2 regions of the Ensifer sp. GW823-FHT05D09 genome follow, and region 2 is predicted to be linked to the other one. Evidence: predicted binding sites of a transcription regulator. Region 2 holds the regulator's gene; the other holds the start of a gene.
The links. Region 2 encodes LexA, which represses DNA repair genes until DNA is damaged. Its sites were predicted from a motif close to TGTTCNNNNTGTGTTCNG; they were not measured.
Positions count from the first base shown of each region.

Region 1: a site for LexA is predicted at 8,456-8,473, ahead of parE (DNA topoisomerase IV subunit B). Genes of this name have one in related genera too.

Region 1 is NZ_JBXAIA010000002.1:109,839-124,844, reverse strand. It holds gene AC1Q80_RS06355 (hypothetical protein) at 1-81, opposite strand, end outside; gene AC1Q80_RS06350 (cytochrome b) at 295-909, shown strand; gene AC1Q80_RS06345 (YceI family protein) at 913-1,515, shown strand; gene AC1Q80_RS06340 (aspartate aminotransferase family protein) at 1,551-3,005, opposite strand; gene AC1Q80_RS06335 (NAD-dependent epimerase/dehydratase family protein) at 3,017-4,027, opposite strand; gene AC1Q80_RS06330 (EamA family transporter) at 4,024-4,464, opposite strand; gene AC1Q80_RS06325 (FAD-binding oxidoreductase) at 4,558-5,880, opposite strand; gene AC1Q80_RS06320 (UbiA family prenyltransferase) at 5,877-7,319, opposite strand; gene AC1Q80_RS06315 (alpha/beta hydrolase) at 7,449-8,345, opposite strand; gene parE (DNA topoisomerase IV subunit B) at 8,591-10,654, shown strand; gene AC1Q80_RS06305 (GNAT family N-acetyltransferase) at 10,729-11,211, opposite strand; gene AC1Q80_RS06300 (hypothetical protein) at 11,454-11,870, shown strand; gene AC1Q80_RS06295 (DUF2336 domain-containing protein) at 11,964-13,103, opposite strand; gene AC1Q80_RS06290 (aldolase) at 13,177-13,881, shown strand; gene AC1Q80_RS06285 (flavin reductase family protein) at 13,919-14,521, opposite strand; gene AC1Q80_RS06280 (nitroreductase family protein) at 14,521-15,006, opposite strand, start outside.
Region 2 is NZ_JBXAIA010000002.1:378,897-393,902, reverse strand. It holds gene metG (methionine--tRNA ligase) at 1-299, opposite strand, end outside; gene AC1Q80_RS07705 (pyrophosphohydrolase domain-containing protein) at 479-784, shown strand; gene AC1Q80_RS07700 (DNA polymerase III subunit delta') at 779-1,810, opposite strand; gene tmk (dTMP kinase) at 1,807-2,487, opposite strand; gene AC1Q80_RS07690 (D-alanyl-D-alanine carboxypeptidase family protein) at 2,568-3,728, opposite strand; gene AC1Q80_RS07685 (septal ring lytic transglycosylase RlpA family protein) at 3,789-4,820, opposite strand; tRNA gene AC1Q80_RS07680 (tRNA-Ser) at 5,098-5,187, shown strand; gene AC1Q80_RS07675 (hypothetical protein) at 5,414-5,578, shown strand; gene AC1Q80_RS07670 (DUF4242 domain-containing protein) at 5,895-6,182, shown strand; gene AC1Q80_RS07665 (hypothetical protein) at 6,362-6,505, shown strand; gene AC1Q80_RS07660 (hypothetical protein) at 6,980-7,267, shown strand; gene AC1Q80_RS07655 (hypothetical protein) at 7,316-7,555, opposite strand; gene lexA (transcriptional repressor LexA) at 7,736-8,455, shown strand; gene AC1Q80_RS07645 (hypothetical protein) at 8,575-8,907, opposite strand; gene AC1Q80_RS07640 (hypothetical protein) at 9,532-9,678, shown strand; gene AC1Q80_RS07635 (GFA family protein) at 10,170-10,601, shown strand; gene AC1Q80_RS07630 (RNA-directed DNA polymerase) at 11,765-13,390, opposite strand; gene AC1Q80_RS07625 (hypothetical protein) at 13,800-14,042, shown strand; gene AC1Q80_RS07620 (hypothetical protein) at 14,052-14,375, shown strand; gene AC1Q80_RS07615 (SOS response-associated peptidase) at 14,391-15,006, shown strand, end outside.

The DNA.
Region 1 (15,006 bases), 270 kb from region 2:
CAGTGCAATGCCGGCGTTTGCGTGGTCCAACACCACGTTTTCAAGTGGGATCAACTGGTGTGTCGGCTTATTCTCGGTCATGATTGATGTTCCGCGATAGGTTGGATTTTTGCAGAGACCAGACCAGCCAGCCCGCGGCCTGATCACAAGCAAATGAGGCGTCTTTCGCGCGCATCAACGTAAACGGCCCGCAGATTTACGGTATCGTCGGCGAATAAAAGCCAGGGCCTGTGGGTCCCATCCGAGCGACCAGAGCGAAGTCTTGGACTTCGTCTGAAATCGCGGGAGCTTGCCATGCTGCGAAACAGCAGATCGACATTCGGCTGGGTGACGATCGTCCTCCATTGGGCGATCGCCGCCTTGATCCTTGGCCTGATCGCGCTCGGCTTCGCCATGCGAAGACTATCGCTGGATCCGGCGTTGCAATTCTCACTCTACCAATGGCACAAATCGTTCGGATTTACCGTGCTTGCTCTCGCGGCGCTTCGGGCCGCCTGGCATCTCCTGGAGCGGAAACCAGAGGCGACCGCGGGCCTTTCGCCACTTGAACGGCAGGCATCGGCAAGAACGCATGTTGTGCTGATCGTTCTCACCTTGGCGGTGCCCCTTGCCGGCTGGGCGGTCGCGTCGACATCGACCCTGAACATTCCGAGCTTCTATTTCGACTGGTTCGTCATCCCGCATCTGCCGATGGCGAAATCAGAGGCGGCCGAGACCGTCTGGACGTCAACGCACGCGATCCTGGCCTACGTGATGCTCACCCTCGTCCTCGTCCACGCCCTGGCCGCTCTCTACCACCACATCATCAGGCGCGATGAGGTTCTGGCCCGCATGTTGACGTTGCGGCAGCGGCGTCACGGCGAAATCGAGAAAGCCAGCGGCGCGCCCCTGGTTGCCAAGAGGAAATAACCCATGATCATGCAGAAATCGAAACCATCGCCAGCAGCATTGGCACTTTGTATCGTGCTCACGAGCGCGTCTGGACCAGGTATTGCCAGAGCCAGTGCCCCGCAACTCCAGGACGCTGCCGGCAACTACGGCATTACCGGGGCGTCACGCGTTCATTTTTCCGTCGCCCAAGTCGGTGGCGGCGGCATTGTCGGCGACTTCGGCAAATTCTCAGGCAATTTTCGCATAGACGGCAACAATATCAGCCGCTCGTCAGTCGAGTTCACGCTCTATCCCGAAAGTGTCGAGACGGGAGAAAGCCGCGTCGAAGACTTTCTGAAGTCGAGCGCAGTCTTCGACAGCGCAACCTACCGCACCGTCACCTTCCGGTCGACCAGCATCACGCAGACCGGCCCTGACTCAGCCGCTGTCGAAGGCACCCTGACCGCGCGCGGCAAAACCCGGAAGGAACGTTTCTCGGTAAAGCTGACGGACTGGAACAGCCGCTCGATCTCGTTCATGATCCGGGGCAGCATCTTTCGCTCGCCCTACGGCATGGACGTCGGCACACCGATCTATTCCAACGTCGTCGAATTCGACATGAACATAAAGGGGCAGAAGCACTAAGCGCCCTGCCCCCTCTCAATCGATTGCGAACGCTATCAGCTGCCGATCTGACTGCCGACGAAGTCCTTGACGATACGCACGATCCCACGGCCCAGGAGCGCGTCGAGCGCGGCAATGAACTGGTCGACATGAGCACGTTCGCAGATCAGCGGCGGCTCAAGGCGGATGACGTTGCGATTGTATTCGGTAAAGGCGACAAGCACGTCGTAGTCGCGCAGAAGCAAGGCGCCGATGAAGCCCGAGAGCGATCCCTTCAGCTTGTCGTCGAGCACGGAAACCACGGGACGCAGTACCATCGGCAATGTCTGGCTGAAATCCTGGAACTCCAGGCCAACCATCAGGCCCTTGCCGCGCACATCCTTGATGATCTTCGGATACTTCTCCTTCAACGCCTGCAGACGCTCAAGCAGATAGTCGCCGCTGTCGGCGGCGCGATCGATCAGATGATCGTCGTAGAGCACGTTGATGCCCTCGATCGCTGTGACGCAAGCTTCACCCATGCCGCCGAACGTCGCCATGGCGTGGATCATCGCCGTCTTCGATGTGCCATAGGCTTTCATGTAGACTTCGCGCCGCGCGATCATCGCGCCAACCGCCGCCTTGCCAGCGCCGAGCGACTTGGCGAGGGCGGTAACGTCAGGCACGACCCCATAATGCTCGAAAGCATAGAAGCGGCCCGAGCGGCCATAACCGCATTGCACTTCGTCCGCGACCCACAGAACGCCATAGCGATCGCACAGAGCGCGAAGCTGCTGCCAGTATTCGGCCGGTGCCTGGATGATGCCGCCGCCGCCCTGGATGGTCTCAAGCACGATGACGCCGATCTCCGGATCGGACTGGAAGGCTTTCTCCACGGCCGCGATATCGGCGAAGGGAACACGCACCGTGTTGTCAGTGAGCTTGAAATCGGCGCGGTAGAGTTGCCCGTCGGTGATAGCAAGCACCCCCTTGGTCTTGCCGTGGAAAGAATTTTCCGCATAGACGACCTTCGGTCGCTTCGGGCCGGCGGCGCGCTCGGCAAGCTTGATCGCTGCCTCCATCGCCTCGGAACCGGACGACCCGAGGAAGACCATGTCGAGGTCACCGGGCGAGCAGGCGGCGATGTTCTTGGCGAGCGCCGCCGCATATTGCGACATGAAGGCGATGGCGATCTCGTGGCGCTTCTCGTCCTGGAACTTCTGACGCGCTTCGAGAATGCGCGGATGGTTGTGGCCAAAGGCCAGCGAGCCGAAGCCGCCGAAGAAATCGAGGATCTTCCGGCCGTTCTGGTCGGTGTAATACATGCCCTCGGCGCTTTCGATCTTCACCTTGTGAAAACCGAGCAGCTTCATGAAGTGCAACTGGCCTGGATTGAGGTGGTCCTTGAAGGCCGTAGTGATATCGCCGATCGACATGGCTTTCGCCTGCTCGACCGTGAGCAGATTTGGCCTTGCGACGCCACCTTCTTGCGACGGTGCCGAGACGGCTGTGCGGTTCGGTCTATCCAGCATGGTCATTCCCCTCACTCGGCCGGTACGGCAGCGGCGTTTTGTATCGTGGCACCGGACTTCTTGGCCCGATATTCGTCATAGGCGGCAACCAGCATATCGCCGTCGTTGAACTCCGGCCGCCAGCCGAGCTGATGCTTCAGCTTGCCCGTCTCGCGCACGCACAGTTCGTCGGCAATCAGGTACTGCTCCGGATCCATGATCGGCTTGTTGATCAGATCGAAGAGTGCAAGCGTCTGCTTGACCGCGAAGGCGGGCGTCGGCAGCAGGAAGGACTTTGAGCCGGCATGCTTGATCAGGTTGCCGAGCAGTTCGCGAACCGATGGCGGATTGTCGGAGCCGAGGTTGTAGGCCTCGTTGGGCACGCCGCCTTTCCAGGCAAGCCGCGCCGCTTCGGCGCAATCGAACACCGAGATGAACTGGTATGGCACCTTGCCAGAACCGATCATCGGCACCGGCAGGTTCATGTCGATCAGCTTGAACAGTTTTTCGAGAATGCCGAGACGACCGGGGCCGATGATCAGGCGCGGGCGGAAGATCGAGATGCTCATGCCCTGCTTGCGCCATTGCACGGCCAGTTGTTCTGTCGCCCACTTCGACTTTCCGTATTCGCCGAGCGGCTTTGCCGGATGGTCCTCGGTCTGCGGTGACTGAACCGTATGGCCGTAGATCATGTCGGTGGTGAACTGCACAAGGCGTGAGGCGTTCGCTACACCCATGGCCTTCATGATGTTCTCGGCGCCGTAGTAGTTGACCGGCCAGAAGAAATCCCAACGCTTCGAGCGGATCTGCAACGGCGACAGCATCTTGGCCGCCATGTTGTAGACCATGTCGTCCGGACCGATGCCGACCTTCAGCACATCGCTCATCTGCGTCACGTCGCAATGGACGAAGCGCGCGCGGCTGTAGTGCGACAGATCGGATTTGACGATATCGGCGACGACGACATCTTCGCCGTCCTGAACGAGGCGCTGCGCCAGATGCCGCCCGACGAACCCGTCGCCACCAAAGATAATATGCTTCATGACTTGCTCCCGAAATCTGCTGTTCTTGCTCCAGCCGCATCGGCCGGCGTTTCGTCGCTATGGGAAGACATGCCCGACTGGGCGATCAGGACCGTTCCGACGCAGATGAGCGCGATGCCGGCGATGCGCCAGGCGTTGAGATCCTCGCGAAAAACAAAGTAGGCGAAGATCGCGACCGCCACGTAGGCCAGGCTCAGGAACGGATAGGCGAAGGAAAGCTCCACCTTCGACAGCACGTAGAGATGCGATGCCATGGAGATGACGAAGGTCGCGAGCCCCGCAAAGACCCATGGATTGAAAACGATCTGGAACAGGCGAACGATCGCCGTCTCTGCCGTCATCGAGATCGGCCCGAGCGACATCATGCCCTGCTTCAGCATCAGCTGTGCGGCCGCATTGGTCAGAACAGTGAAGAGAATGAATGGAATATATTTCATAGTTTTACTCCCAGTCCCGGGAAATGAACTACACGCAATAGGCGCATATTCCGTGAAGTTCGCGCATTTAATTTAATAAAATTGTCTGCATTCTCATTTTGACAAAGCCAACGCGGTGCGGCGCCAGAAGTTCGACGTCAGCGCCGGATCGCGCAACGCCTCAAGCTTCCGCCAAGAAGTGAAAGACTTTTCAAAGACTTGTGGGCTCATGCGCGCATCCTTGTAAGGATTGATCGCGCCCCCGGCTTCGACAACGATCGCGTCCAAGCGGTCCAGCAGCTTTACCGTTCGTTCACCCTGATTGGCGAAGTCGAGCGTCAAGGTAAAACCAGGCCGGGGAAACGACAGCAGGCCGCGCGAGGCGACGTCCCCAAAGCGCTTCAACACCGTGAGGAAGGATGCATGTCCGGCACGACGCGCGGTGTCCATCAGGATCGCAGTGATTTCCCGGGCATTCTCGGTAGGGTAGACGCTCTGGTGCTGATAGAGCCCTTTGGGACCGTAAAGCCTGTTCCACGCGCCGATGGCATCGAGCGGATAGAAGTAGGACGTCCACGGCACCGTCGAAACGGTTTCGCCCGGCTTCTCCTTGCGGAAATAGTATTCGTTGAACGCCTTGAGCGTCGCGAAGTTGAGAAGGTTGAAAGGTGGCGAGAACGGCACCGAGAGTTTCATGCCTTTCGGCATGTCCGGAAACTCGCACGAGCCATCCGCATGATCCCCGGCGAGCAGGACCCCACGGCCCATGCGCCGTCCGGTTGCAAGCTGGTCGATCCAGGCGACGGAGTATTCATGCTCCTCGTCGACGCCGTCGACCAGACCGAAGTATTCGTCGAGATTGTCGAAACGAATGGCGTGCTGCTGAACATGTGGCGACGGCACTTTGTTGAGACGAAGGCTCACGGTCAGGATCAAACCGGTCAGCCCCATGCCGCCGATCGTGGCTGCAAACAGCTCCGGGTTTTCCTGTGGCGTGCAGGTCAAGCGTTCGCCATTGGACCGCAAAAGCGTGAAGCCGGTGACGTGATTGCCGAAGGTCCCCCGCGCATGATGGTTCTTGCCGTGAACGTCGTTGGCAAGCGCGCCACCGATCGTGACGAAAGCCGTGCCGGGCGTCACCGGAAGAAAGAAACGGTGGGGAATGGCACGTGCAAGAACTTCGCCAAGGGTAATGCCCGCCTCGCAGGTCATCATGCCGGTGCCGGGGTCGAACGCGAGTATGCGGGCGTGGCGGCGATTGTCGATCAGTACGCCCAGATCGTTGTGGCAGCTGTCGCCATAGCTGCGACCGTTGCCGAACGGGAGGAACGTCTCCGGCTCGATCGAACCGATGCGATCTTCGTAGTCGTCCGGCGAAATGCCCTGCCGCGGCCGGCGATCGAGCCGGCCCCAGCTTTCGTAATCTTGCGTGTTCATTGCGGCCCGACAGCTCCGAAAAGGATGAGTAACGCCCCGACCAGCATGGTCAGCTGGCTGCGCCAGTCGCGCATGATGAAAACGACAGGATCCTCGTGCAGCATGCCACGACGTGCAAGCATCCAGATCCGCAACAGCATATAGAGCACCAGCGGGCAGAGCGGCCACAACGCCCACGGCGTCGTGTACATTTCCTGCAGTTCCTTGCTGTGCACATAGAGCGCAAGCACCAGGGCCGAGGTGAAGGCTGAGGCCACACCTGCCTGTCCGACCATTTCGAAATCGACCGCGAGGTAACCACGGCCAGGAACGGCGCCACCATCCTTGTCGTCGAATTCATGCAGTTCAACGTAGCGCTTCACCAGCGCCAGGCTCAGGAAGAAGAAGATCGCAAAGGACACCAGCCAGAAGGAGAGCTCCGTTCCGGTCGCAGCGGCGCCGGCGACGATACGGGTGGTGTAGAGGCCGGCGAGCGTGAAGACGTCGACGAGAAGCTTGCGCTTGAGCACGAAGGTGTAAGCCGTCGTCGCGCAGGCATAAAAAGCGAGGACGCAGGCAAATTTCCAGGGAAGCAGAAAGGTCAGCGAAACCGAGGCGAGGATCAGGCAGACGGCCAGCGTGAACGCGGTCGGAACCGACATCTGACCGCTGGCCAGCGGCCGGTTACGCTTCTTTGCGTGCCGCCGGTCGTTCGCGAGATCGGACAGATCGTTGATCACGTAGACGGCGGAGGCGAGGAAGCTGAACGCGAAGAATGCGATGATAACGCTCACGAGCGCATCGACATGCAGCACTTCGTGATTGAGGATCATCGGCACGCCGATCAGCACGTTCTTCGCCCACTGATGGACCCGGATCGACTTCAGCGGGGCAAGCATGCTGACCTTGCCGGTGTCGAGTTTCTCCGCGTCGTGGTTGCGGCGCCATTTCTCGGCGGCCGCGTCGGGTGCCACGACGATCGCCCGGCGCGCAACGTCGAAAACCGCGATGTCGTCGCGGCTGTTGCCCATATAGTCGAAACCGCCTTTGCCGAAGCGTTCGACCAGCGCGTCACGCTTCCGGCTGCTCGTCATGTTGAGCGTCTCTGATGAATGCATGATCGACGCAAAGAGGCCGACATGTGCTGCGACGTCGTGGGCGACGGAAGCTGCCGCGCCGGTCACCAGCACAATCTCGCGTCCGTCGGCACGTTCGGCCGACAGGCGATCCAGGACGACCTGGCGGTACGGCCAGTCCTCCGCCTTTCGGCCCGAGCGCAGGGCAACCTCATGTTTCAGGCGTGCCTTGCCCTGCCACAACCACATGAGCATCAGCACAAGCATCAGCGGGTTGCGCAGCAGAATGATCGCGGCGCCTTCCCATAGCGTATCGGCGGCCAGCAATGTGCCGTCCAGGTCGACACACAGCGGAACCTGCCGTGTTTCGGTACGCGCATCCATGAAATATACCCCAGCAATATCTGCCGAAGATCATCGCGCCGATCGCTTTCAAAGGTGGAAACAAGCGGCCAGGTTGCACCCGGAAATTGCCGGTCTGGTTAACAAATGCCGAGTGCTGGACGGTGCGTTTCAGCGACTGCCGATCCAGTTCAAGGCGTCGCGCCAATCGGTCATGCGAACCGGCGTTCCGTGCGAACCGGTTTCAAACAGCACGAAGCGGGTCGGGTATCCCTGCCCTTTCAACGCACCATAGAGGGCCTTCTGGCTCTCGGCCGGATAGACGCTATCCTTGCTGCCATGGCTGAAGAACATCGGCAGCCTTGCCTTGTACGCGGCACTCTTGGTGAATTCGGGATCGGCGACGCCGCCCATGATCATCATGCCGCCAAGGGCCGCAACGGCACCGGCATCTCGGGCCACACCCCAACAGATGAAGCTGCCCATGGAGGCGCAAGCCAGCACGACCGGCCGACCGCCGGAGCGCTCGGCAACAAGCTTGACCAAGCCGGCAACATCAGCCGCCCCGGCCGTATCGAACGACCGGACGCTCGGTGCATAGTAGACGCCGCCATTGGCGACAGCCAGGTTCTTCAGACGATTGAAGTTGCCACCGAACGAAAAGTCGTTGGCGCCTAGCCGCCGGTCGCCGCCTCGCCCGTGGATGAAGATTACGCTGAATGCAGCGCCCTGCTCCCGACCGACGCGTGTTACATCAAGAGAACGCCCACCGATTTCGATAGTTTCGTTGACTTGATCTCCCTTGACGCCAAGCGAAACGAAGGCGCGCTTGACCCGCCGCTCCGGAATTTCGTCACGCCCGTTGATGTCGCGCAATTCCTGATAATCGACGACGCGGTAGTCGCCATTGTCGCTCTGCTCAAGCACTGTGCCGTAGGAAAACAGATCATCCTTGTATGGCTTCAGCACCTGCGCCGCGGCGGAAGCAGCGGCCCCGGCAACAAGCCCGAAGGACAGCACGATGGCGCTAAGACGACGAAAGCAAAAATGAGCTGTGGACACGGACAACGAAGGGCTCCCTGGTTAGTCGCAAAGCCTTGCCATCGGCTCGGCACCAAAGCAACAGTTGGTGACAGGTGCCAACGCTCAGGCATTATTTTGCAGGCATTCGGCGCCGCCATTCTCCTTTTGTTCGCACAATCTGCAAGAGTCTGGCAGAATTCGGGTGATTCGAATGACTGGGGATGGCGACAAGACCGAGGTCTTGCTATGGCCTTGACACCTCCGCACGACAGGAATGATCTAGACGCCCCATGGACGACAGCAACGACCTCTTCTCTGCAATGCCCGAACAACCGAAGCCCGTTGCGCCGGAAGCCGCGCCCGCTGCGCGAGCGGCACCGGTCCCGCGTGAAGAACCGCGCCCTGCCCCCAAGAACAGCGGCAGCGACGACTACGACGCTTCGGCAATCGAGGTGTTGGAAGGGCTGGAGCCGGTCCGTCGGCGTCCGGGCATGTATATCGGCGGCACCGACGAAAAGGCGCTGCACCATCTCTTCGCCGAAGTCATCGACAATTCGATGGACGAAGCGGTGGCGGGCCATGCCAACTTCATCGACGTCCATCTCGATGCCGACGGCTATCTGTCGGTGACCGACAACGGCCGCGGTATTCCGGTCGAAAACCACCCCAAATTCCCCGGAAAATCGACGCTCGAAGTCGTCATGACGGTGCTGCATGCGGGCGGCAAGTTCGATGGCAAGGCGTACGAGACCTCCGGCGGTCTGCACGGCGTCGGCGTTTCCGTGGTGAACGCGCTTTCGGACGATCTGGAGGTCGAGGTCGCCAGAAACCGCAAGCTTTATCGTCAGCGCTTTTCGCGCGGCGTACCGCAGGGCGGGCTGGAAGAACTGGGTGACGTCCACAATCGGCGCGGAACGCGGGTTCGCTTTCATCCCGATCCGCAGATCTTCGGACCGCATGCCCGCTTCGAGCCGGCGCGGCTGTTCCGTATGGCCCGCTCCAAGGCCTATCTGTTCGGCGGCGTCGAGATCCGCTGGTCGTGCGATCCGTCGCTGCTGCTGGAAGGTTCCGAAATTCCGGATCGGGCGGTGTTCCATTTCCCGGGCGGCCTGAAGGACTATCTCGCCGCCACGCTCGGCAAGGAATTCACTGTCACTCGCGAGATCTTTGCCGGCAAATCCGAGAAGTCGAACGGCCACGGCTCGCTCGAATGGGCGGTCACCTGGTACGGCGGCGACCAGCAGGTCCATTCCTATTGCAACACCATTCCCACACCCGAAGGCGGGACGCACGAGGCGGGTTTCCGCATCGCGCTCACCAAGGGTCTGAAGAACTACGCCGAGCTGACGCAGAACAAGCGTGCCGCGATCATCACCACCGATGACGTGATGATTTCAGCCGCCGGCATGCTGTCGGTTTTCATCCGCGAACCGGAATTCGTCGGCCAGACGAAGGACAAGCTGGCAACCGTCGAGGCGCAGCGCATCGTCGAAAACGCCTTGCGCGACCCCTTCGACCATTATCTTGCCGACAATCCGGCGGAGGCTGCAAAGCTGCTCGAATGGGTGATCGAGCGTGCCGACGAGCGCGTTCGCCGCCGCAAGGAAAAGGAAGTCAACCGCAAGACCGCCGTGCGCAAGCTGCGCCTGCCCGGCAAGCTTGCCGACTGCTCGCAGAACACCGCTGATGGCGCCGAACTTTTCATCGTCGAAGGGGATTCGGCTGGCGGCTCGGCCAAGCAGGCGCGCAATCGCGCCAACCAGGCCATCCTGCCGCTGCGCGGCAAGATCCTGAACGTCGCCAGCGCCGGCCGCGAAAAGCAGGGCGCCAACCAGCAGATCGCCGACCTGATCCAGGCGCTCGGCTGTGGCACGCGCAGCAAGTACCGTGAAGAGGATCTTCGCTACGAGCGCATCGTCGTCATGACCGACGCCGACGTCGATGGCGCACATATCGCCTCGCTGCTGATCACCTTCTTCTATCAGGAGATGCCCGAGCTCATCCGCGGCGGCCACCTCTATCTCGCCGTGCCGCCGCTTTATCGCCTGAGCCAGGGCTCAAAGACGCTTTACGCGCGCGACGATGCCCATCGCGAAGAACTGATGCGCACCGAATTCAACGGCCGCGGCAAGGTGGAAGTCGGCCGCTTCAAGGGTCTTGGCGAGATGCTGCCGGCGCAGCTCAAGGAAACGACGATGGATCCGAAGTTCCGTACGTTGCTGAAGGTGCAGATCGACGACGTCGATTTCGAAGGCACGCGCGAAGCCGTCGACAACCTGATGGGTACGAAGGCCGACGCACGCTTTCGCTTCATCCAGGAGCGGGCAGTGTTCGCCGACAATCTCGACATCTGACCAACCGATCCGTCGCGGTGCCTACCTGCTTGCCGGCCGACGGGCACCCGCTGTGGTGCCAGAAGCGACAAGGCCTATCCGTCGAGATCAGCAGGCGGCTGCAGCACCTTCTCCATGAACAGGCTTAGCGGGTCCGGCTGATAACCGCCGAAAGGCGGACGCTCGACATAACCGCTGTTTCTGTAAAGTCCGATTGCTTCCGGTTGGTGAATGCCGGTTTCAAGTCGGATCACGTCAAGCCCGATGCTCACGGCGCGCTGCTCGATTGCCTGCAAAAGGCGCTTGCCGACTTTCAGCCCCCGCGCTTGGGGATCGACGAACATGCGCTTGATCTCCGCCGTGCCATCGCCGGCTTCGACCAGCGCGCAGCAACCAACGATCGCCCCGTCGAAGCGGGCAACGAAGAATGATACGTCCGGCTGCTCCAGCGCCGATACATCGACAAGATGATTGCTTTCGGCGGGATAGAGCGAGGCGGCATAGGCGTCCGACATCTCCAGGAGGCGCAGGATTTCCGGCTGCCGCGGCGGCTCTTCGGCAATCGTGACTTCAGGCAATTTTTGATCCATGGCTGATTCTGAGTTCTGGTACGGTTCGCGGAAGAAACTACGGTCGGGCGTATCGGGAGCCAATACGTCAAATTGCGCAACAAACGGACCTGCCCCATCAATCCGAATGACGCGACGAAACAAATTGTTTCTGCGCATTCAAGCCATCGCCCCATTTCAGGAAGAATCACGCAGGCATAAGTTGACGTCAGAAAACGCACAATCATGCACCAGATGGACACAGCCAGACCATGAAAGCCGCCCTGATCGTCATGACCATTCTTGGCTGTGACCACGACGTGAACCAGTGCCAATATATTTCGACCGTGGATGGGGCATGGCCCTCAATCGCGCAGTGCGATACCGATTCGCAGAAACAGCTGCCACGCTTCTCCAACGCCAACTATCCGGTGGTCGTTGCCGTCTGCGAGAGCTCCGGCCCCGGCCTTGCAACCAACGAACCGCAGCAGGAGGTGGCTGCTCCCCTACCACGGCCCGAGACGCCATCACCTCAGGTGACCGAGCCGCAACCGGGCCTGCCGAAACGGACTTTGGAATTTCTCTCCGGCGCCGTCCCCGACCGCGAGAAGCTGAAAAGCCTCGTCAGCAAGCCGGTTCACTACATCGAGGACGGTTACTCCTGGGTGGCGCGGCGGTTCACCGACTGACGCAGGAAGGCGAGATCAGCATCAACGCGTATGCCGGCGGCGTGACCTCAACGAAGCTGTAGCCCCTTCGGCTTCAACTTCGGTGAGGCAACGTCAGGCGGCTTGGCGCGCGGCCAATTGAGCATAGTCGCGAGCCGACTGCCGCTGCTCGGCAAAGGCCAGTCGCTCAAGAATTTCCGCCATTGCATTGCATGCCGGCGAAGACGCACCTTGGCCGCGCAGGCTTGTAAGCAGCGCCGAGCAGACGGAGGCGCGGCAATCGTCAGCACCCGTATTGCCATCCCTGCGCCAAAGAAGGACCGCTTCGGCAAACGCTTCGCTGACGTCGCGCCCGAGACCGGCGCTCTCGAACAACGCGCGGATCGAATGAATACGGCCGCTCGAAAGGATCGAGCGAACGCGCTTTTCCGCAACGCCGGAGAGGTCGACGATCGCGGCCGAGAAAAACTCCGCCCGGCCCGTGACAAGTGCGTGCAGCAGGAAGGCCGGCGTCAGACGGCCGGTTTCGCGCAGATGGGCGACGAGGTTCGGCAATTCGTTCACTGCCAGGGCACCAGCCATGCCGACCGCTGCGACATCACAGGCCTCGCGCGTGACGCGCTCTACCCGTGACGTGCCTATCGCCATCTGGACCAGGCCGAATGCGGCAAGGGCTGCCCCAACCTCTTCGACAAGCGCGTGCCGCGCGTCACCTGGAAGATCAGCACGATCAAGCAGAAGGTCGCGGACGGATGCGGAATGGCCGAGGCGGTCGGCGATCCGCTTCAACGACCGGCGCGACAGTTGCGCGCCGGCGTTTTCCAGCAGGATCAGCATTTCTTCTTCGCCGCCGATTTCGGCGATAGCGGCTGAGACCGAGCGGGAAACGAACGTACGCGCCGCAATCAGCGCCCGCGTTTCGACCGAGCCGCGGGCAGCAAGATCGACAAGATCATCGTCCGTCAGAACGGGCGAGCGTGAAATGACGATATAGGCGATCTCAGGCTGGTCTTCGGCAAGACCGAGAACGATGGCGCGCGGAACATCGGACGATGCGGCAAGCACGTCCGCCAGAGCGAAACGCACCTTTGGCGAGGGATCGTCGAGCAGAAAGGTCATGGCCATTTCGGCGGCCTGACGATCGATGCCGTTCATCTGCGCGTCGACATACGCCCGGCCGAGGGCTCGTGCAGCGCGAGCCCGATCGCCCGTTCTCGCCGTTTCCACCCAGCGAAGAAATGCTTGTATGATCACCGACGCCCCACTAGACACCCAAAGCCACCTGATGTTGGAAGCCTAGCCGGCAAAGGTTTAAGATTGGTTCACCATGTCCGTTAACCGCTTCAAAACCATGAAGCCGCTGCTGTTTCAGGGCGCCGAAGCGCCTGTCCCCCCGTCCTCTGTCCTCGGAAGTGTTGATGGCCTCATTGTCGAACTCAGGTTTGGTGGCGACACGCTTGCTCGACCAGCGGGCGTCGCGAGAAGCGCCTTGCGCATCTTCGCACGGATCCCTCCGATCAACCGCGTGACGGAGGATGCGCTCTTCGCGCTGCTCCGCAACGATATTGACGGCGTCTTGCTCTCCGAATGCCGGAGCCGTGCGGACGTGCAGAAGCTCGACGTCATGTTGCGTGTCGCGGAGGCAAGCACCGGTTCTCATCCGCAACAGATAGCTATTCTTGCGGAATATGGTGCGGTCCCGGAAAGCGTGCTTTCACCCTACTCTCTTCACGAAAGCTCACCACGTCTCGAAGGACTTGTGTTCGATGGCCAAAAGCTAGCGGCGGCGACAGGCTGCGAACCACTCCCGGTACGGCAGGACCAGGTCACGGCGGCGCCTGTTGCCGCCGGGCGTGCCGCCACCGTTCTTCGCGCCCATGAAGCGGGTCTAGCCTGTTACGACGTGTTGCCGCAGACGGCCATCACTGAGCTTGCTGCCCGGCAGGCATTTGCTGCCAGCCGCGCCGATGGGTTTTCATCCGTGGTCTGCCGCTCCCCGGAGCAGGCGGCATGGCTGAATAGCGACGATTGACGCGATCGGCCGCAGGCATCAGCAAAACGAAAACGGTTCAGCGCGTCGGCCGCACCATCTGGAACACATCGCCACCGTCGCAATAATCCATGTAGCCGAGGCGGGCGAGCGGGCGCACCGTCGCCATGTCGAAACGACCGTCGCGGATTGCCTCGTCGCGAATGTGGATGCCGACGACCTGTCCGATGACGACGTAATTGTCCGAGGGCTCGCCATCGAGCCCCTTGGGCTGAAACATTTCGGTCATCCGGCATTCGAGCGCCGCATAGGCCTCGCCGACGAACGGCGCATTGACCAAGGTGCCGTCAACCGGCGTCAATCCGGCGATCTGAAACTCGCTCTCGCCATGGGGGGCCGCAATCGAGGTCTTGTTGACGGCCTCGCTCAGGTTGCGGCTTGCGAAGCTGGCGGTGAATTCGCCCGTTGCCTCGATGTTGCGCACGGAATCCTTGTAGCCGCTCGACGAGAACATCACGAGTTTTGGCCGGTCGCTGATCGCGTTGAAAAAGGAATAGGGCGCAACATTCAGCGACCCGTCCGCGGCGCGGGTGCCAATCCAACCGATCGGCCGCGGCGAGACGATCGCCTTGAACGGATCGTGCGGCAGGCCATGCCTGTTTGCGGCCGTATCGTAGAACATCAGGCTTCTTCTCCGACCCAAGTGACGATCTCGGCCAACTCCGGGCGCGGACGCTCGGTCGGCGGAACCATGGCGGTGCCGATGTGAATAAAGCCGGCGACCCTTTCGCCCGGCTCGACACCGAGCAGCGGATACGCCGCTTCGTCAAAAGCGTACCATTCGGTCAGCCAGTTGGAAGCGTAGCCCAGCGCGTTGGCCGCCATCAACAAGTTGAGGCAGACGGCACCGGCCGACATCTGCTGCTCCCATTCCGGGATCTTGAAATGCGGGGCCGCTTTGCTGACCACTGCGACGACCACGGGCGCGCGCGACAACCGTGTCTCTTCCACCTTGATCATTTCTTCCGAAAGATCAGGTTTCTTGGCGAGTGCCATTGTCTTCAATTCGGCGCTGATGCGGGCTCTCTCTTCGCCACGGTAAACGATGAACCGCCATGGAGCGAGCTTGCCGTGATCCGGCACGCGCGAGGCGAGCGTCAGCATTTC
Region 2 (15,006 bases):
TTCTCGGTAGTGCGGATGAAATCGTCATTCGATGCGTTGAGGAGCACCGCCATCTTCTGGAATTCCGAGGAGTTCCGATCGGCAAGCTCCTGTGGCGTCACCCCTTCGCGGCGCGCCGTCTGCTGCATCTTCTGACCGTGTTCGTCCGTGCCCGTCAGAAAGAAGACATCCCGTCCGTCCAGGCGCTGATAGCGCGCCATTGCATCCGTGGCGATCAACTCATAGGCGTGGCCGATATGCGGCTTGCCGTTCGGGTAGGAAATCGCGGTGGTGATGTAAAAGGGGGACGTGTCTCTCATAGGCGGATTCAATCTATCTCGGATGAAGCTACCGACGCTCTTAGCGCATACGCCGCAAGGAAGGAACCGGGAGATGGGAGAAAAGCCCGCATGGAAAGCAATGGCCGGACGCCACGCCTGCTTGTGCCGACGCGAACGAAACAATAGAACAAAACAGAAACAAACATAAAGGAATCGCCATGCTGCGCCGTCTTGAACGTCAATTTGAAGCAGCGTCTGCCCGCTACGCCGAGGACAACGGCATCGAGCGGGATGCCGACTGGTTTATCCTGAAGATGCAGGAGGAAATCGGCGAACTGACCCAGGCCTGGAACAAGCGCACCGGCCGCGGCAGACGGCATGGTAAGTCAGAGGACGATTTGCAGGCAGACATGGCCGACGAAGCTGCAGATCTGCTGGGTCACGTGCTGCTTTTCGCCCATCATCACGATCTCGATCTCGTCGCGGCAATCAAACGAAAGTGGAAGTTTGAGATCGAGCTATAATGCTGCCTTGACGTCATCCAGCAACGAAAGAATGGTCTGCTTGCGATCGAGATTATAGGCGTCGCTGACGGTGAGACGTTCGCCGGTCGTGGCCGAAAGCCGGGCGAAGCGTTCGGCGCGCATGATATCGCCGGCAACCGCCGCATCGCGGGCCTCGCGCATGAGCCGCCCGGTCAGCAGCGATGTGAAGAAGTCGAAAATCGTTTCGCTGTCCTTTGCCGAGAGAACGTCGGCAAGCTTGTGCATGTCCTTGCGAACTGCCGGCCCCTGCCCTTGGAGGATCCCCTCAAAGGTCGCGGCGATCTCAAGGCCACCGTAGTTGATCAGCTTCAGCGCCTCCGCAACGCTGCCGTTGGCCGAGGCCAGAATGCGGTCGGCATTCTCGCTCTGGAGATCAAAGCCAAGATGATCGAGCGCATGGCGCAGCGCCGGCGGCTCCAGCGGTTTCAGCCGTAGCGGCAGGCAACGCGAACGGATCGTCGGCAGCAGCTTACCTGGCGCATGCGTCAGCACCAGGAACAACGACCGACGCGGCGGCTCTTCGAGAATTTTCAGAATGGCGTTGGCGGCGTTGCGGTTTAGATCATCGGCCGGGTCTATGATGACGATGCGCCAATTGCCGGTGCCCGATGTCTGAGCGAAGAACTTGCCAGCCCTTCGCACTTCGTCAACCGTGATCGCGCCCTTCACCCTACCCGTCTTCTCGTCGACCGGCCGTGTCAGATGGAGGAGATTATGCGATGCGCCCGAGGCCAGCTGCCGGCCGACGATCGAAGCGGGGTCGGGATCCCCAAGACTTTCAGGCGCGGTCGCCGGATCCGGGTGATTGAGGATATGGCTGGCGAAGCGAAACGCAAGCGTTGCCTTACCGATCCCCTCCGGTCCTTCGATCAGGATGGCATGGTGCCCCTTGCCCGATCGGTAGCTCTGCGCCAGAAACGCTTCCGCCTGCTCATGGCCAAACAGCCGGTCGTTCTGGACCGGGGCAATCGCCCCTTCGAGCACACCGGGCGTCTCCGTCGTCATGGTGCGGACCCTGTGAATGTAGGCTCGGACATGTCGGCGTCTGCGAGCAGGTTTTCAAGGAGACCAAGCACCTCGGCGGCAATCGCCTCGGCGGATTGCGTGGCGTCGATGATGCGGCATCTGTCCGGATCGGACTTTGCGATATCGAGGAAAGCCTCGCGGCGCTTTTCGTGCGTCTCCAGCTTTTCCTTTTCAAACCGGTCCGGGCTGTCATCGCCGGCGCGGCGCTGGGCACGGTCGAGACCGATCGTCGCCGGCAGATCAAAGATAACCGTTCGATCAGGCACGACACCGTTGATCGCTACCCGCTCAAGCGTCTCGACAAAGGCCGGCTCCAGATTGCCGGTGATGCCCTGGTAGACGCGCGACGAATCCATGAAGCGGTCGCAAAGCACGATCGTTCCCCTGGAAAGCGCGGGGCGGATGACCTCTTCGACATGATCGCTGCGCGCCGCAGCAAACAGGATGGCCTCCATCCGCACGCCAAAGGCTTCGGCAGCCCCCGAAAGCAACACGTGACGCACCGCCTCGGCCCCGACAGATCCGCCCGGCTCGCGCGTTGTCAGCACTTCATGGCCCAGCGAACGCAGCGATTCGGCGAGCAGGCGCAATTGGGTCGACTTGCCAGCCCCTTCCCCGCCCTCGAATGTTACAAACAGACCTTTTGCCAGCGGCACGGTGCTTTCCTATATCGGCATGCAATTTTGCCCTGTTTAGCCGATTGGCCCAAACGATGAAACCACTGGGATCGGTTTTGTTACAGCCAGAAGAAGAGCAGTTCCTGGAGTGCGTCGAGAGCGCGGCTTGCCAAGGTGCCCTGGCCAACAGCCTCGGCGGTCTTGACGGGCACCTCGCGCAACAGTTTTTCGCCGTTCCAAAGTCGCACGACGCCGACTTCGGCCCCCGCTTCGACGGGAGCGCGCAGCGGCCACTTGTAGACGACGCGGGCCGTCAGGCGTTCCGAGTTGTTGACCGGCAGCAGCACGTCGACCGGCCCGCCGGCGACAAGCGCCACATGCGGGGCGGCGCCACCGTAGATGCTGGCTTCACCGATCGCTTCGCCATCGGCAAAGATCCGCCGCTTTTCAAACGCCGTCATTGCCCAATCGAGCACCTTTCGGCTTTCCTCGGTGCGTTCCTTATCGGTCTCAAGGCCGCCCATCGCGAGGTAGACACGGCGATCGCCGCGCTGCATCGAGGCCGCCAGCGAAAAGCCGTAGCCTTCCGCAAACCCCGTCGCCACCCCGTCGACCCCGACATTGGCCGCAATCAACGGGTTCTTGTTGCGTTGAAGGATCTTGTTCCACTCGAACTCAGGCTGCGCGTAGAGCCGATAGAGATCGGGGTGCGCCTCGTGCAGATGACGGGTCAAAGCCACCAGTTCGCTCATGGTGATCTGGTTCTGCGGATCCGGTAGACCGGTTGCGTTGCGGAAGGTGGCGATCGGCATACCGAGCACGCGGGCACGGGCCGTCATCTTTTCGGCAAAGGCAGCCTCACTGCCGGCCATCCCCTCGCCAAGGATGATGCAGGCATCATTGGCAAGCTGAACGGCCACCCCTTGCAGCAGATCGGCCACGCGGATGCGTGACTTCAACGCCGCGAACATCGTCGAAGTGCCGGACGGTGCGCCGCCGGTGCGCCAGGCGTGTTCCGAAACCTCGAAGACAGTTTCGGCCGACAGTTCACCCTTGGCGATCGCCTCGGCGACGACTTCCATCGTCATCAACTTCGCAAGCGAGGCGGGTGGAACGGGGTCGTTCTCGGCGCGGGAGAACAGGACGGTGCCGGTTTCCGCATCCACCAACAGGATCTGTTTGGCCTTGGTGTCGAACGCCACCGGTGGCGTCTGAGCCGCGGCAGCCCCCGCAAGCAATGCCGCGCAACCAAACACGACCGAAAGCATCTTCAAGCGCATGGGAAACTCCGGCTTCCCATTGGGCATAGCAGCGTCGTCAGAATGGCACAACGTCCCGATCTACCGGATCGAGCCGGTTCTGCCTTCACGCTTGGCATGGGCAACGATGGATTCGGGTGTAAGCGGATTGGTCTCGACCATGATCGCTTCAAACGGCGATTTGGCATCGCTCACCCGCACTTCCACGTAAGCGGCCGCATAGGCCATATTGCCGTCCGGCATCGGAATGTATTCCGGCCGCTCGCGCGGGATCGGCCCGATCTCCGGCAGCATCACGAATTCTTCCAGCGACTGCGGTGCGGAAAACTGCGGAACGGGTGCCGCAAGGGCCGTCACCGGGCTGCTTTCATCAAGAGACGATTTGGACGGAATGGTGAGCGTTCCGAGCTGATTGCGCATGGGCTCATTCGAGGCAACCATCACGCCTGTTGCAATCTGGCCTTCCGGCATGACGCCCGGGCTACGGTCGCCCTTCTTGACATAGGACGCCATGAGGTAGGGCATGTCGTTGCCTTCGAGCGGTGCGCGACCGACATATTGCACCCGAACCTTGGCACTGCCCTTCTGCTTGATGTCGAGCAGATCCGCCGTCTTCGAGGATACGTCGATGATCCGGCCATATTCATAGGGGCCGCGATCATTCACCCGAACGATGACGGAGGTGCCGTTTTCGGTGTTGGTGACACGCGCATAGCTCGGCAACGGGAATGTCGGATGGGCCGCCGAAAGATGGAGCTTGTCGTAGACCTCGCCATTGGCGGTCAGGCGACCATGGAAAGCCGAACCATACCAGGACGCGACACCGGTCTTGTTGTAGCCGAAATCTTCCTTCGGCTGATACCATTTGCCCTTGACCTGATAGGCTTTACCGACCTGGAACCGGCCACCGCCCTTCGGGATGTTCTTGCCGGTGGCGACACGGGGGCTCGCCTTCACGCCATAAACCGACTCAGCAAAGTATTCTTTGCTCCTCGGCTTGCTCTTCTTGATACTGGACGTCGATCCGCACGCCGCAAGCGTTGCGCAAAGCACGGGAACCGCCGCAAGGCGCAGTCCCTTGATCAGATATGCCGCATTTTTACTGGATGTCATCTGTCCCACAACATCATTCGAACAAGCCGTACTCGAAACCTTCCACTCTTGCCCCCAAGCGGAAATCTCGGCGTCCCGAAACGGAACAGTCGATTAATCATGACAGCAACAAGGCAAAAATGCGAACCGGCGAACAGCCGAGCGCCCGAAATCTCCGGTTATGGTTTACGAATGGTTACCAAGACGGATGGACAAGCTCACGCGCTCAGAAAATCTTGCCGCCGACGCATGTTAAATCTTGCAAAGTAACAAGCCTTCGCGCAATAACGCCGTGCCCGGAGGAGTGGCCGAGCGGTTTAAGGCACCGGTCTTGAAAACCGGCGTGCGTGAAAGCGTACCGTGGGTTCGAATCCCACCTCCTCCGCCATCCACTGTCTCATTTCTTGCCATTCGACGTCGAGCTCGATCGAAACCGCGAATGTTCGAGCGGTTTCCGATTGCCCCTTTGGCGCGCACGTGCTGCCGTCGCGCTGGTATTCAGGCACGCATTTGGAAGGCGGGCGCCAGGTCCGCTTGCCATCCCGAAGGAATTGGGTGAAAGTCTGATTCCGGCCCTTCGAGGCCTGGGCAATCTCCCACAACTGGAGAAAACCATGCCTCTTAAATATCTGACGACAGCCGCTTTTTTTGCTGTTCTGACGCTGTCGGGCTGCGCAAGCACTGGCGACGCCAACACGACCTACGCCCAATGGCAAGGGCCTTCGCCGGAACCAGATCCATCGGCAGCCAGCCCCGGCGGCTTCCGCCTCAGCTACTGAGGCGCGTTCTTTTTTTGTCACGGAGAGCGACAGCTCGTCCGTGCGACCGCCAATTCTTGGGCCAAGGTGCGAAAGCGTCGCGCTGGGACTATCAAACACGATCCGGCAGCACAGCAATCTCGATAGGACGAGGGTTGTGAATCCTCTGGCCGTTTGATGCGGCTTGCTTCAAATCTGGCCGGAACGCGGCTTTCGACCGGATCGGGATACATTCGGCGAATTCGCCGTGAAACAGCTTATGGCAACCGAAAACGTTGACTCCCGCTTCATTAGGGCGCCTTCATATGTAGTCATCCAACAGTTGAGGAACTGAGCGATGCCCACCTTCATCATAGAGCGCGAAGTACCCGGAGCCGACAAGCTTAGTCAGGACGACCTCTGCGCGCTGTCGGCGAAATCCAACGCAGTCGTTGCAGATCTCGGCGTCCCCTACACATGGATCACCAGCTATGTCGCCGGCGACAAGATCTACTGCGTCCACGAGGCGCCAAGCGCCGACGTTATTCGCGAACATGCCGAACGAGGCGGATTTCCGGCCAACAAGATCACCGAGGTCGCCGCCGTGATTGGGCCCACGACAGCCTCTCAGGGGCGCGGCAAATAACAGAGTCGGTGTTATAATCACGCCAGCGGAGCATTGACTTCATTTCAGGCCATGGCGCCCGCCCGAACCAATGCACACCGAGCGCCGTCATTGACTTCCGGCCGTATCAATGCACGCTAGTCCGCCGGTCATTCGGCGCCCACATGGGCTCCCCGGCACGCCTTTCCAAGGAGACGAACATGGCAAAAGGTCAAGTGCGAAGCAACCGCGAGGTTAGAAAGCCCAAGAAGGACAAGACCGTCAAGGCCGCCGTTACGCCAGAAGGCTCCCAGGTGAAGCTTGCAGGCAGCAGCTTCTCTTTGGGCAAGAAAGACAAAAAGTAAGGCAGCCGCTCCAACCTCGAAAATCAAATACGCCTTTAGGTTTTATCAGTGGCCAGTCGGACCGGATGTGCACGTCTCCGCACATCAAGGGCGACTGGTCCCGCGACAAGAAACCAGCAATGATGCCGGCTCCGCAGCACACCCGACCGGCGCGTGAACCTTCCCGCAGACACAGGAAACACTGCCGGCGGCGCTTGCCAGTCGTCTCCCGTCGCGACCCCCAAGGCCGATCTGCCGCCAGCCATGCCGCTCGGGGCCGATGCCGGAGAAGCAACAAACGCCCCGAAACACTCGCTCTTCCAAACAATCTTCGTGTCTTCGCTGCCACAGCTTGAAGAGCGATCGTCGCCTTTCGCAAAGAACTGTTGAACACGGCATGGGTACGCGGCCTGCTTGCTGGACTCCGGAACGAAAGCACGGTTCACATCGTTAACCAATCTATCGGCACCACTTCTGACCTAGCGGACGTCCATCGTGCTTGCAGCCTTGCTTATCGCCTCGATTATCGCATCGCCCCACATCGCCCTTAGCGCGGCCACGGTCGACGACCTGCAAACGGACTTCGAATCGGCCATCCCCTGCCAGCAGATCGACGGTCGGAATGTCTGGAAAGGCTCGATCGCCTATTATATCCAGTCATTCGTCTACCAAGGCGACACGCCGGTGGCGACCGACGCGGCAGATGCCGTGCTGCCGGAGGACAACTCTGCCGAGACCGTGAAGGAGTTCGAGGACGCCTGTTCGGCAACGCAGCCGGCTTGAAACGCCCTCTCCTCGACATGCCCGCTGTCCCAACCGCTTATCTCGGCGCTACTTCCATTCTTTACCATCGCTCGTGGCACACCCTCGTGGTGGCAATCCTTTGCCAAAGGTGAACTTTAACCGGTCACAACCCCACTGGCGGACCGGCCCCGGCATCATCGCATTCAATGCGATGCCGACTTCATCGAACGGGCTCTGCCTGTTGTCGACATATTGATACCAGCGAAACCCGAGGACGGCGGTCGCTGCGATAACGATCGTCGACAGGATCCGAATCAGCGTTTTCATTGCATCCTCATTCGGTAAAAAGCGCGAGGCATGGCAGCTCCGCATGGCATACCCAGCATCGAGGCAGCGGATAGGCGCACGATTGATACAACATTCACGGAATTTTAGGCACTTGCGGAACACATATGGAACAGATAGTGTCTGTTCTTGATTTGTTTCACGCCTCTGGAGCGACTTGCCATGCTGACCCGCAAGCAACAGGAATTGCTTCTTTTCATCCACGAACGCATGAAGGAGTCCGGTGTTCCGCCGTCCTTCGACGAGATGAAGGATGCACTCGACCTGGCATCGAAGTCGGGCATTCACCGGCTGATTACGGCGCTCGAGGAACGCGGTTTCATTCGACGCCTTCCCAACCGCGCCCGGGCGCTTGAGGTCATCAAGCTGCCGGAAGCTTACGCGGGAAGCGCTCAGCCGCGTCGCGGGTTTTCACCAAGCGTCATCGAGGGAAGTCTCGGCAAACCTCCCGCCCCTGCCCCGGTTACCGCAAAAGCGCCGCCGGTGGCAGACAACAGCTCCGTCTCGGTTCCGGTCATGGGCCGCATTGCCGCCGGCGTACCGATCTCGGCAATACAGAACAACACGCACGATATTACCGTGCCGCTCGATATGATCGGCAGCGGCGAGCACTACGCCCTTGAAGTGAAGGGTGATTCGATGATCGAGGCCGGCATCTTCGACGGCGACACGGTGATCATCCGCAATGCCACGACGGCAAACCCCGGCGACATCATCGTCGCACTTGTCGATGACGAGGAAGCGACGTTGAAGCGCTTCCGGCGCAAAGGCGCATCGATTGCACTCGAGGCGGCCAATCCGGCCTACGAGACGCGCATCTTCGGCCCGGACCGCGTCAAGATACAGGGCAAGCTCGTTGGCTTGATCCGTCGCTATCACTAAGCCAGATGATGATGGCTGTCTTTCTGCTGGACAGGCCTTCTTGTGCTTGAACGTCTCGCCACCCAAGAGGTAGCGAGACGTAAGTGGTCAGGTTGAGCGTTTTACGCGCTCGATAATTTTCATTCGTGAATGGAGTACTCGCCCAACTCACAGAGGTCCTGCATGTCTTCGGTCGTGTCGAGACCGGAGCCTTCCTCGAATTCGAAGCGCATGTCGTATTTGCAGACATCGCGTCCGTCGGCGATGGTAATTTCCATGCTCTCGCCCGGATTAAGCACCTGCCGCCCGAAGACATCGTCTTCCCACTGATCGACGCCAACCGGCGAGGTATAGAAGTTCGTCAGAACGGCTTTCGTCTTGTTCTTCAGCTGAAAGACGAGATCCTCGGCGCTTGCGGTGGCCGTCGTTGCGGCAAATATGGCAAGAGCAGTCAGGGCGATCTTACATTTCATTTTATGTCATTTCCTCCATTGTCGGTTTTGTTTGACGCTACCTATACGGGTCGCATCGCTGGAATATTCATTCCTGATGTCGTCTAGAGACAATAATCTTTGCACTGACAATACGGGCAGAATCACCATTTCGGGGCAGGTCGCCGGCAAGCCAGATCCGCGCATGCCTATTCGCGGCGCAAACGCGTGAAGCGCACGCGCGCACGTCGGATCACCCATGAAGAATAACTGACATCGGCGGAGAATAAGGAACAGGCTGACATCGCCACTGCTGCGCCAGGTGTGCCCCGAATCTTGGCAGCCCGCGAAGCCGGGCATGCCTGCAAAGGCGATAGCCCACAGATGAGTGACGTCGCGGCATGAGGAGCAAATTAGAATGAGTCGGCGGCTCAATCATGCATCGCACTTGCAGCGATTGTCACTCGCCCACCGAGGGCGCGGGTCAGCGCGTCAGGCACAAAGGGTGCTAGGGAAAAGGGATACGCTGCCTACGCACGGAAACCGAATCTGATCTTCGTCAGAGCCATGGATCCCTTGAGCCCAACGCACCCGACGATCGCACCGTTGCCTTTCGACGATGGCAGCCTAGTTACCCATTCGCGTAACCAAGTGAGGAACTGCTGAATGAACCGTAATAGCCTCTATCTCGTCATCGCCGTGCTCGCTGTCGCCGTCATCGGGCTCGGCGTCTATGCTTATCGTGAGGAAACGAAACCTGCCGGTGTCGAGATCAAGATTGGCGAGGGCGGCGTTTCCGTTCAGGAGAATTGAGCAGGCCGCGCATTTTCCCAATGCGGCAACGAGCGGCTGATTTCTGATCGGCGGCAGCGCGTCGCGTTGTCACCACCTCCAGATTACTGGTTGCTCAGGTGGGGCTAGGCTAGCAACGGCTGAAATTTGCTGCACCGGCAATTTGAGACCATAGAGCCCCGCGCCATGATTGCCCAAGCCATGCATTGGGCCCACCCTCAGCGTGGAGTGGGCGCCCGATGCTCAATCAAGCGCTTTCTCTTCGCAGATAGCCTCCACCGCAAGTCGTCGACCGTCGCGCCGATGGGACGGTGGCATGTGGTGTGGAAGCTCGCGGGCTTCACAGACATTGCGACGCGCAACGCGCCTGGCCGAGGTGGCCGACGCGCAGAGCCACCCGGATGGCAAGATCATCCTCAAGAATGCCTCAGCGTACGAATACGCTTGAGCATGCGCAATCCGCCCCATATTGAAGACGTGCAAATGTGCTTCAAAATCAGATGGATGGTTGCATGAATCTCGACGTTCAGGACCTCGACGGAGCCTGCCACTGCGGAACGGTTCGTTTCAATGTAAAACTGAAAAACGGTCTTCATACCGCTCGCCGCTGCACCTGCTCCTATTGTCAGCTGAAGGGTGCGGTTGCCGTCTCCGCCGCCAAGGACGGGATCACGGTTCTTTCCGGAGGCGAGGCTCTCACCAAATACCAGTTCAATACAAAGGCCGCAGAACATTACTTCTGCTCGAAATGCGGGATCTATACGTTCCACAAACCGCGCGCGAACCCGGACTTCTACGGCGTCAACGCCGCATGCCTCCAGGGCGTCAGCCCATTCGATTTCGTAGAACTGCCCGTCAACGACGGCATCAATCACCCACTGGACACCAAGGATTTGAGCGGACCAAGGCTCGCGGGAACACTGAAATTCATTCCGGCGGAATGACTGACGCGTTCAAGGCAGCAGCGGAACCATGCGGCAAGTATGCGCTAGATGATAACGACACCGCGCGGCACCACTGCTGCCGTCCGCCCTGACAGGCGACGGTTGGCGAAGCCGAGAAATCAGTGCCGAGGCTTCGGTACGTTGACATTCTCCCAACGCCCAAGAAAGCGTGGGTTGCGACACACTCCAGCTTATGAGGCCGGCGAGATTGCTCTATGCCGACTTGAAGTATGCGAAATTAACTACTTCCGCGCGTGCACATTGATGCCGTTACTCCGAATGATTAAACCCAGGCGAGCAACGACCTGGAGCAACCGTGATTACTTTAGCGCGCTGGGCCACGCTCATAATCCTTCTCTTAGCCCCCGTATTATGGTGGGCAGAGCCGGGACTTGCCGTGATTCCGCCAATGGGCGCAAACAAGAACGGCTCCACCGCAATCCTAATTCGCGGCTCTGATAGCGGGGTCCATCTGCTCGACAGCCCGCGGGCATACTGCGAGAGGCTCGGAACTCCCGGCTTCTATTGTGAATGTATAGTCGCCGATCGCATGGCCAGTGCGGCGCTTATAGGTTTTCCGTTCAGCCAGTCTCTGCATGAAGCGACACTGACCGAGCCCTACCAAAACGAGACGTAACCACGCCCCCTACTGCATAGACGACGATCATCAAGTGTTGCTGGCTTAAGTGCTTTCGTGGTCAAAGGCCCTGGAGGCCCGGCACGGAAGAGCGTGGCCCGGATCAAATGCGACGGAATCGGTGATCTTCAGTTGGCTGTGGAGGAAGATACAGAAGGGGAAAACGGCAAGGAATCGCCATGCCAATGTGGAAATCCTGGCATCCCGTGACGATGAATTTCGTCGCGAAATCAATTCGTTATGTGGAATTTTGGAGGCCTCGCCCGGAGTGGCTGAATTAAGTAATATCAACTACTTGCGGCCGAAGACTGCCACACTTCCCTAAAATAATATCTTTTGAGAATCAAAGGGCGCTGCCACACCCTGCCACACCTTTCGTGCGCTCACCGCACGCTGTTCTTCTCTCCGCGTGCTGCAGGGCATACGCCAGAACTGCTCCATGACCGCGGATATAATGCGCATCCCCAGAGCAAGGTGCTGCATGAATTCATGAGCCCATCGAATTTGCCTCGGCAGATTAGGATCTCTAAAAATCATTCTGATCTACTCCGAACATCCAGTCAGGAAAATCTTCGTCATTTGTGTGCTGGCTGTCATCCTCATCTTCATCGTAGCCATAACGGGTGCGACTGATCGCGCTCGATGCATCTTCCATTGAGCTGACGTAACTCTCTATATTGATCAACTCTACATTGCGGTCCGCGAGGTGTTCAAATTCACTCGAAAAATCCCCGCTAAATGATGCACGAGTGAAATTGTTCGCTCTCGCCACGAGATTAAGAAGCCAGCTTGCATCTGAGGTCGGCAGCCGAGTCGTAAATCTAATCGGCGGTCGCTTGTCGATATGCCCCTGGGTAAAAGCGAAAGCCAGCAACGACAAAATGTGCCCGTTTTGGGACCGGCAAAGAGAAGCAACTCTCGCTTCGCTCAATGGAAGACCGCAAGCCAACATCAGCCACGTCAACCACAGAACCTCATGATGGTGATTGAACGCTAAGTGGCGATCGAGTAAATATGAACAGGTCTCCCCCCAACCGTCCACATCTATTTCCTCGTCAATGGCGAACCTTTTAACTACAAGAAGGCATACATAGTCGATACAATGTGGATAGTGATAACAAATTCTTTGCAAATACGACTCTACATCATCCCACTTCCCACTTTTATACACTTTTAATTTATCAATATTTCTAAGTGCAATTTTAACGGGGCTTGACGTTTTCAATTCTGATGACAGCTGCAATGACTTATCGATATGAAAAACTAGATCTTCACTGCTAAACCCCCATTTTTCCGGCATTGACAGCTTCAGATCTTGAGCCCATATGTCGTTTATTGGATCTAAGCTGCTATATATTCTAGTCTTTGTATCATTTATCTGCAGTTCGTAGCGCTGAAGTACTTCGCGCAATCGCGACAATACAACCAGAGCGTCAGCTTCGCTTTTCAATCCAATATAGTAATCATCGACATGCCTTGCCGCGCCTACAATGACACCCTGAACCGCATCCTGCAGGGCATTATCAATGCTGGTCGACACAAACTCGGCGACCAATCGGAATGCATCTGGACCAACCAAAACGCCGCGGGTTTGCGCGAGCTGGCAATTGCGAACAAAAAAGTCGAGTTGATTAAAGGGAAGGTCTTTCGAGAGCGGAGACATGTCCCGCTTTGACTCTTCAATGCCATGTGCGGCCCAAGGAATAGAATGCGTATATATGCTAGGGAAAAACTGCGAGATGTCCGTTTTCAACAAAAAAGGTGCATATCTTAGGCGCTTCTGCGCAATTGCTGCAACCTCGGACAAAGACGTTATTTGAATCGCGCGATCTGCTTCAGGCGCGAGCAATTTCGGCGCACTAACCGAGAACGTTGACGACGCGTAGTGTCGCTCAAATTTCCGCCAGTGCTTGTGAATAAATGTGGATACATAGTGATGGGCTATGGGGTGGGGAGTTCCGTAAAATCGCCGCCCTCCGTCATGCTTCGTGCCGCTATAGCGAATGTAATCCGCGGGCCGACGGCGGGACTGCCGTTCATCGACGTCTTTAACGATTCCTCTCATAGCGCGTTGAATATCGCTTGATATAAAGCATGGTGGCAGCGTCTCAGGAAAAAGCCCTTTTGCCGTCAATGAATACCGATTCTTCAAAGAGATGCCCCCACGCTCGAGCTACATGCTCTGCTTAGCGGAACTTAGCGCATAAGTTGTTAATTGAGCTGTATGGCCTTAACCAGCAAATCTTGGTGTTGACTCTAAGTCCCAATGAGAACATTTGTAGAACACACCCCTTGGGAAGGCCTACAGAATGAGCGATGATGCTGGCGCCAGCAAAAAGCCTGAAGGCGGCATAGTCGAGCACCTCTGCGAGCACCTAGGCTGCGGCAAGTGGGGAAGCCTCGGCTTTGCCCACGGCAGTGCACCGCCCAATTGGTACTGCTTCGAACACAAGATCGAGTGGCCTCCGGGCAAGAGATCCTAATTCCACCGGCGATGCGGCCGCCAACCTAAAACCGAATAGACGAACGCTCCGGGAAGGCACCCCGGACAAGGAAAAGCCATGTCCGCCGCTCAGCAACCAACATCGATCGAAGACGCCGACCAAACCTTTGACGAATTCGACGCGGCCCTCGCCTGGCACAATGGTGACGCGGAAGCCACTGTCCGCACCCTGCTCGCCGACTGCCGACATCTGCGAGAACAACTCGCCTTGGCCGAAATTTCGATGAGCCTCGGCTTTACACGCGGGTGGCGCCCGCGCAGCGAACCGTCCTCTGCAGCCAATGAAAGCCTCAGCTGTTAGGTTGACGCCATGCCGGAACAAAATGGCCTAACCCGCTGGCAGCGCATGCATACTTTGACCAAGGCCGAGGAGACCGGCCAGATCGTCAAGATCGAGTGCATGTATTGTCGCATCATGCGCCGATACCGCTGTCGAGACTTGCTAAAGCTCTGCGGTGACGTGCCGATCGACGAGATCGTGCCCCACTTTCGGTGCGAGGTGTGCAAACGCAAGGAGTATTTGCAGGCAGAATTCGAGTTGCCACGGGGCGCTGACACTGGAAAGCTCCAGATCCGGAAGCTGGTGAGGATCAAGATGGTTCCCAGACCAGTATGGAAAGACGACTTCTACTGAAGGTGAGCAAGGACGATGTGCAATCTCTATAATTTGACCACGAACCAGCAGGCCATCCGTGATTTCGTTTCGATTACAAATGATCTGGTCGGCAACCTCGAGCCGTCGGTTGACGTCTACCCCGATCGCTTAGCGCCGATCATTCGCAACAATGAGGACCGCCGCGAACTCGCGATGGTGCGCTGGGGCATGCCTTCGTCGAGCAAGGCACAATTCGACGCTGCCACAAAGCGCGCCGATAAACTTCGTGCCAAGAGCAAAGACGTCGACTTTGACGAACTCCTGAAAATGGAGCCCGACGGTGGCACCACGAACGTTCGCAACACCTCCAGCAAGCACTGGAAGCGCTGGTTGGAAGTCGGGAACCGCTGTGTCGTACCCGTAACCCGTTTCGCCGAACCGGACCCTGCGAGCAAGGTTGAAGGTGGACGCACTCCGAACGCCTGGTTCACCAGCACCGGCGACGACACTTTGATGTTCTTCGCCGGCATCTGGGTCAAGGATTGGACCAGTGTTCGCAAGGTCAAGGATGGGCTCGTCACGATCGATCTTTTCGCCTTCCTGACGACGGAACCCAACGGCATCGTTGCTCCCGTGCATCAAAAGGCGATGCCCGTGCTCCTGACGTCAA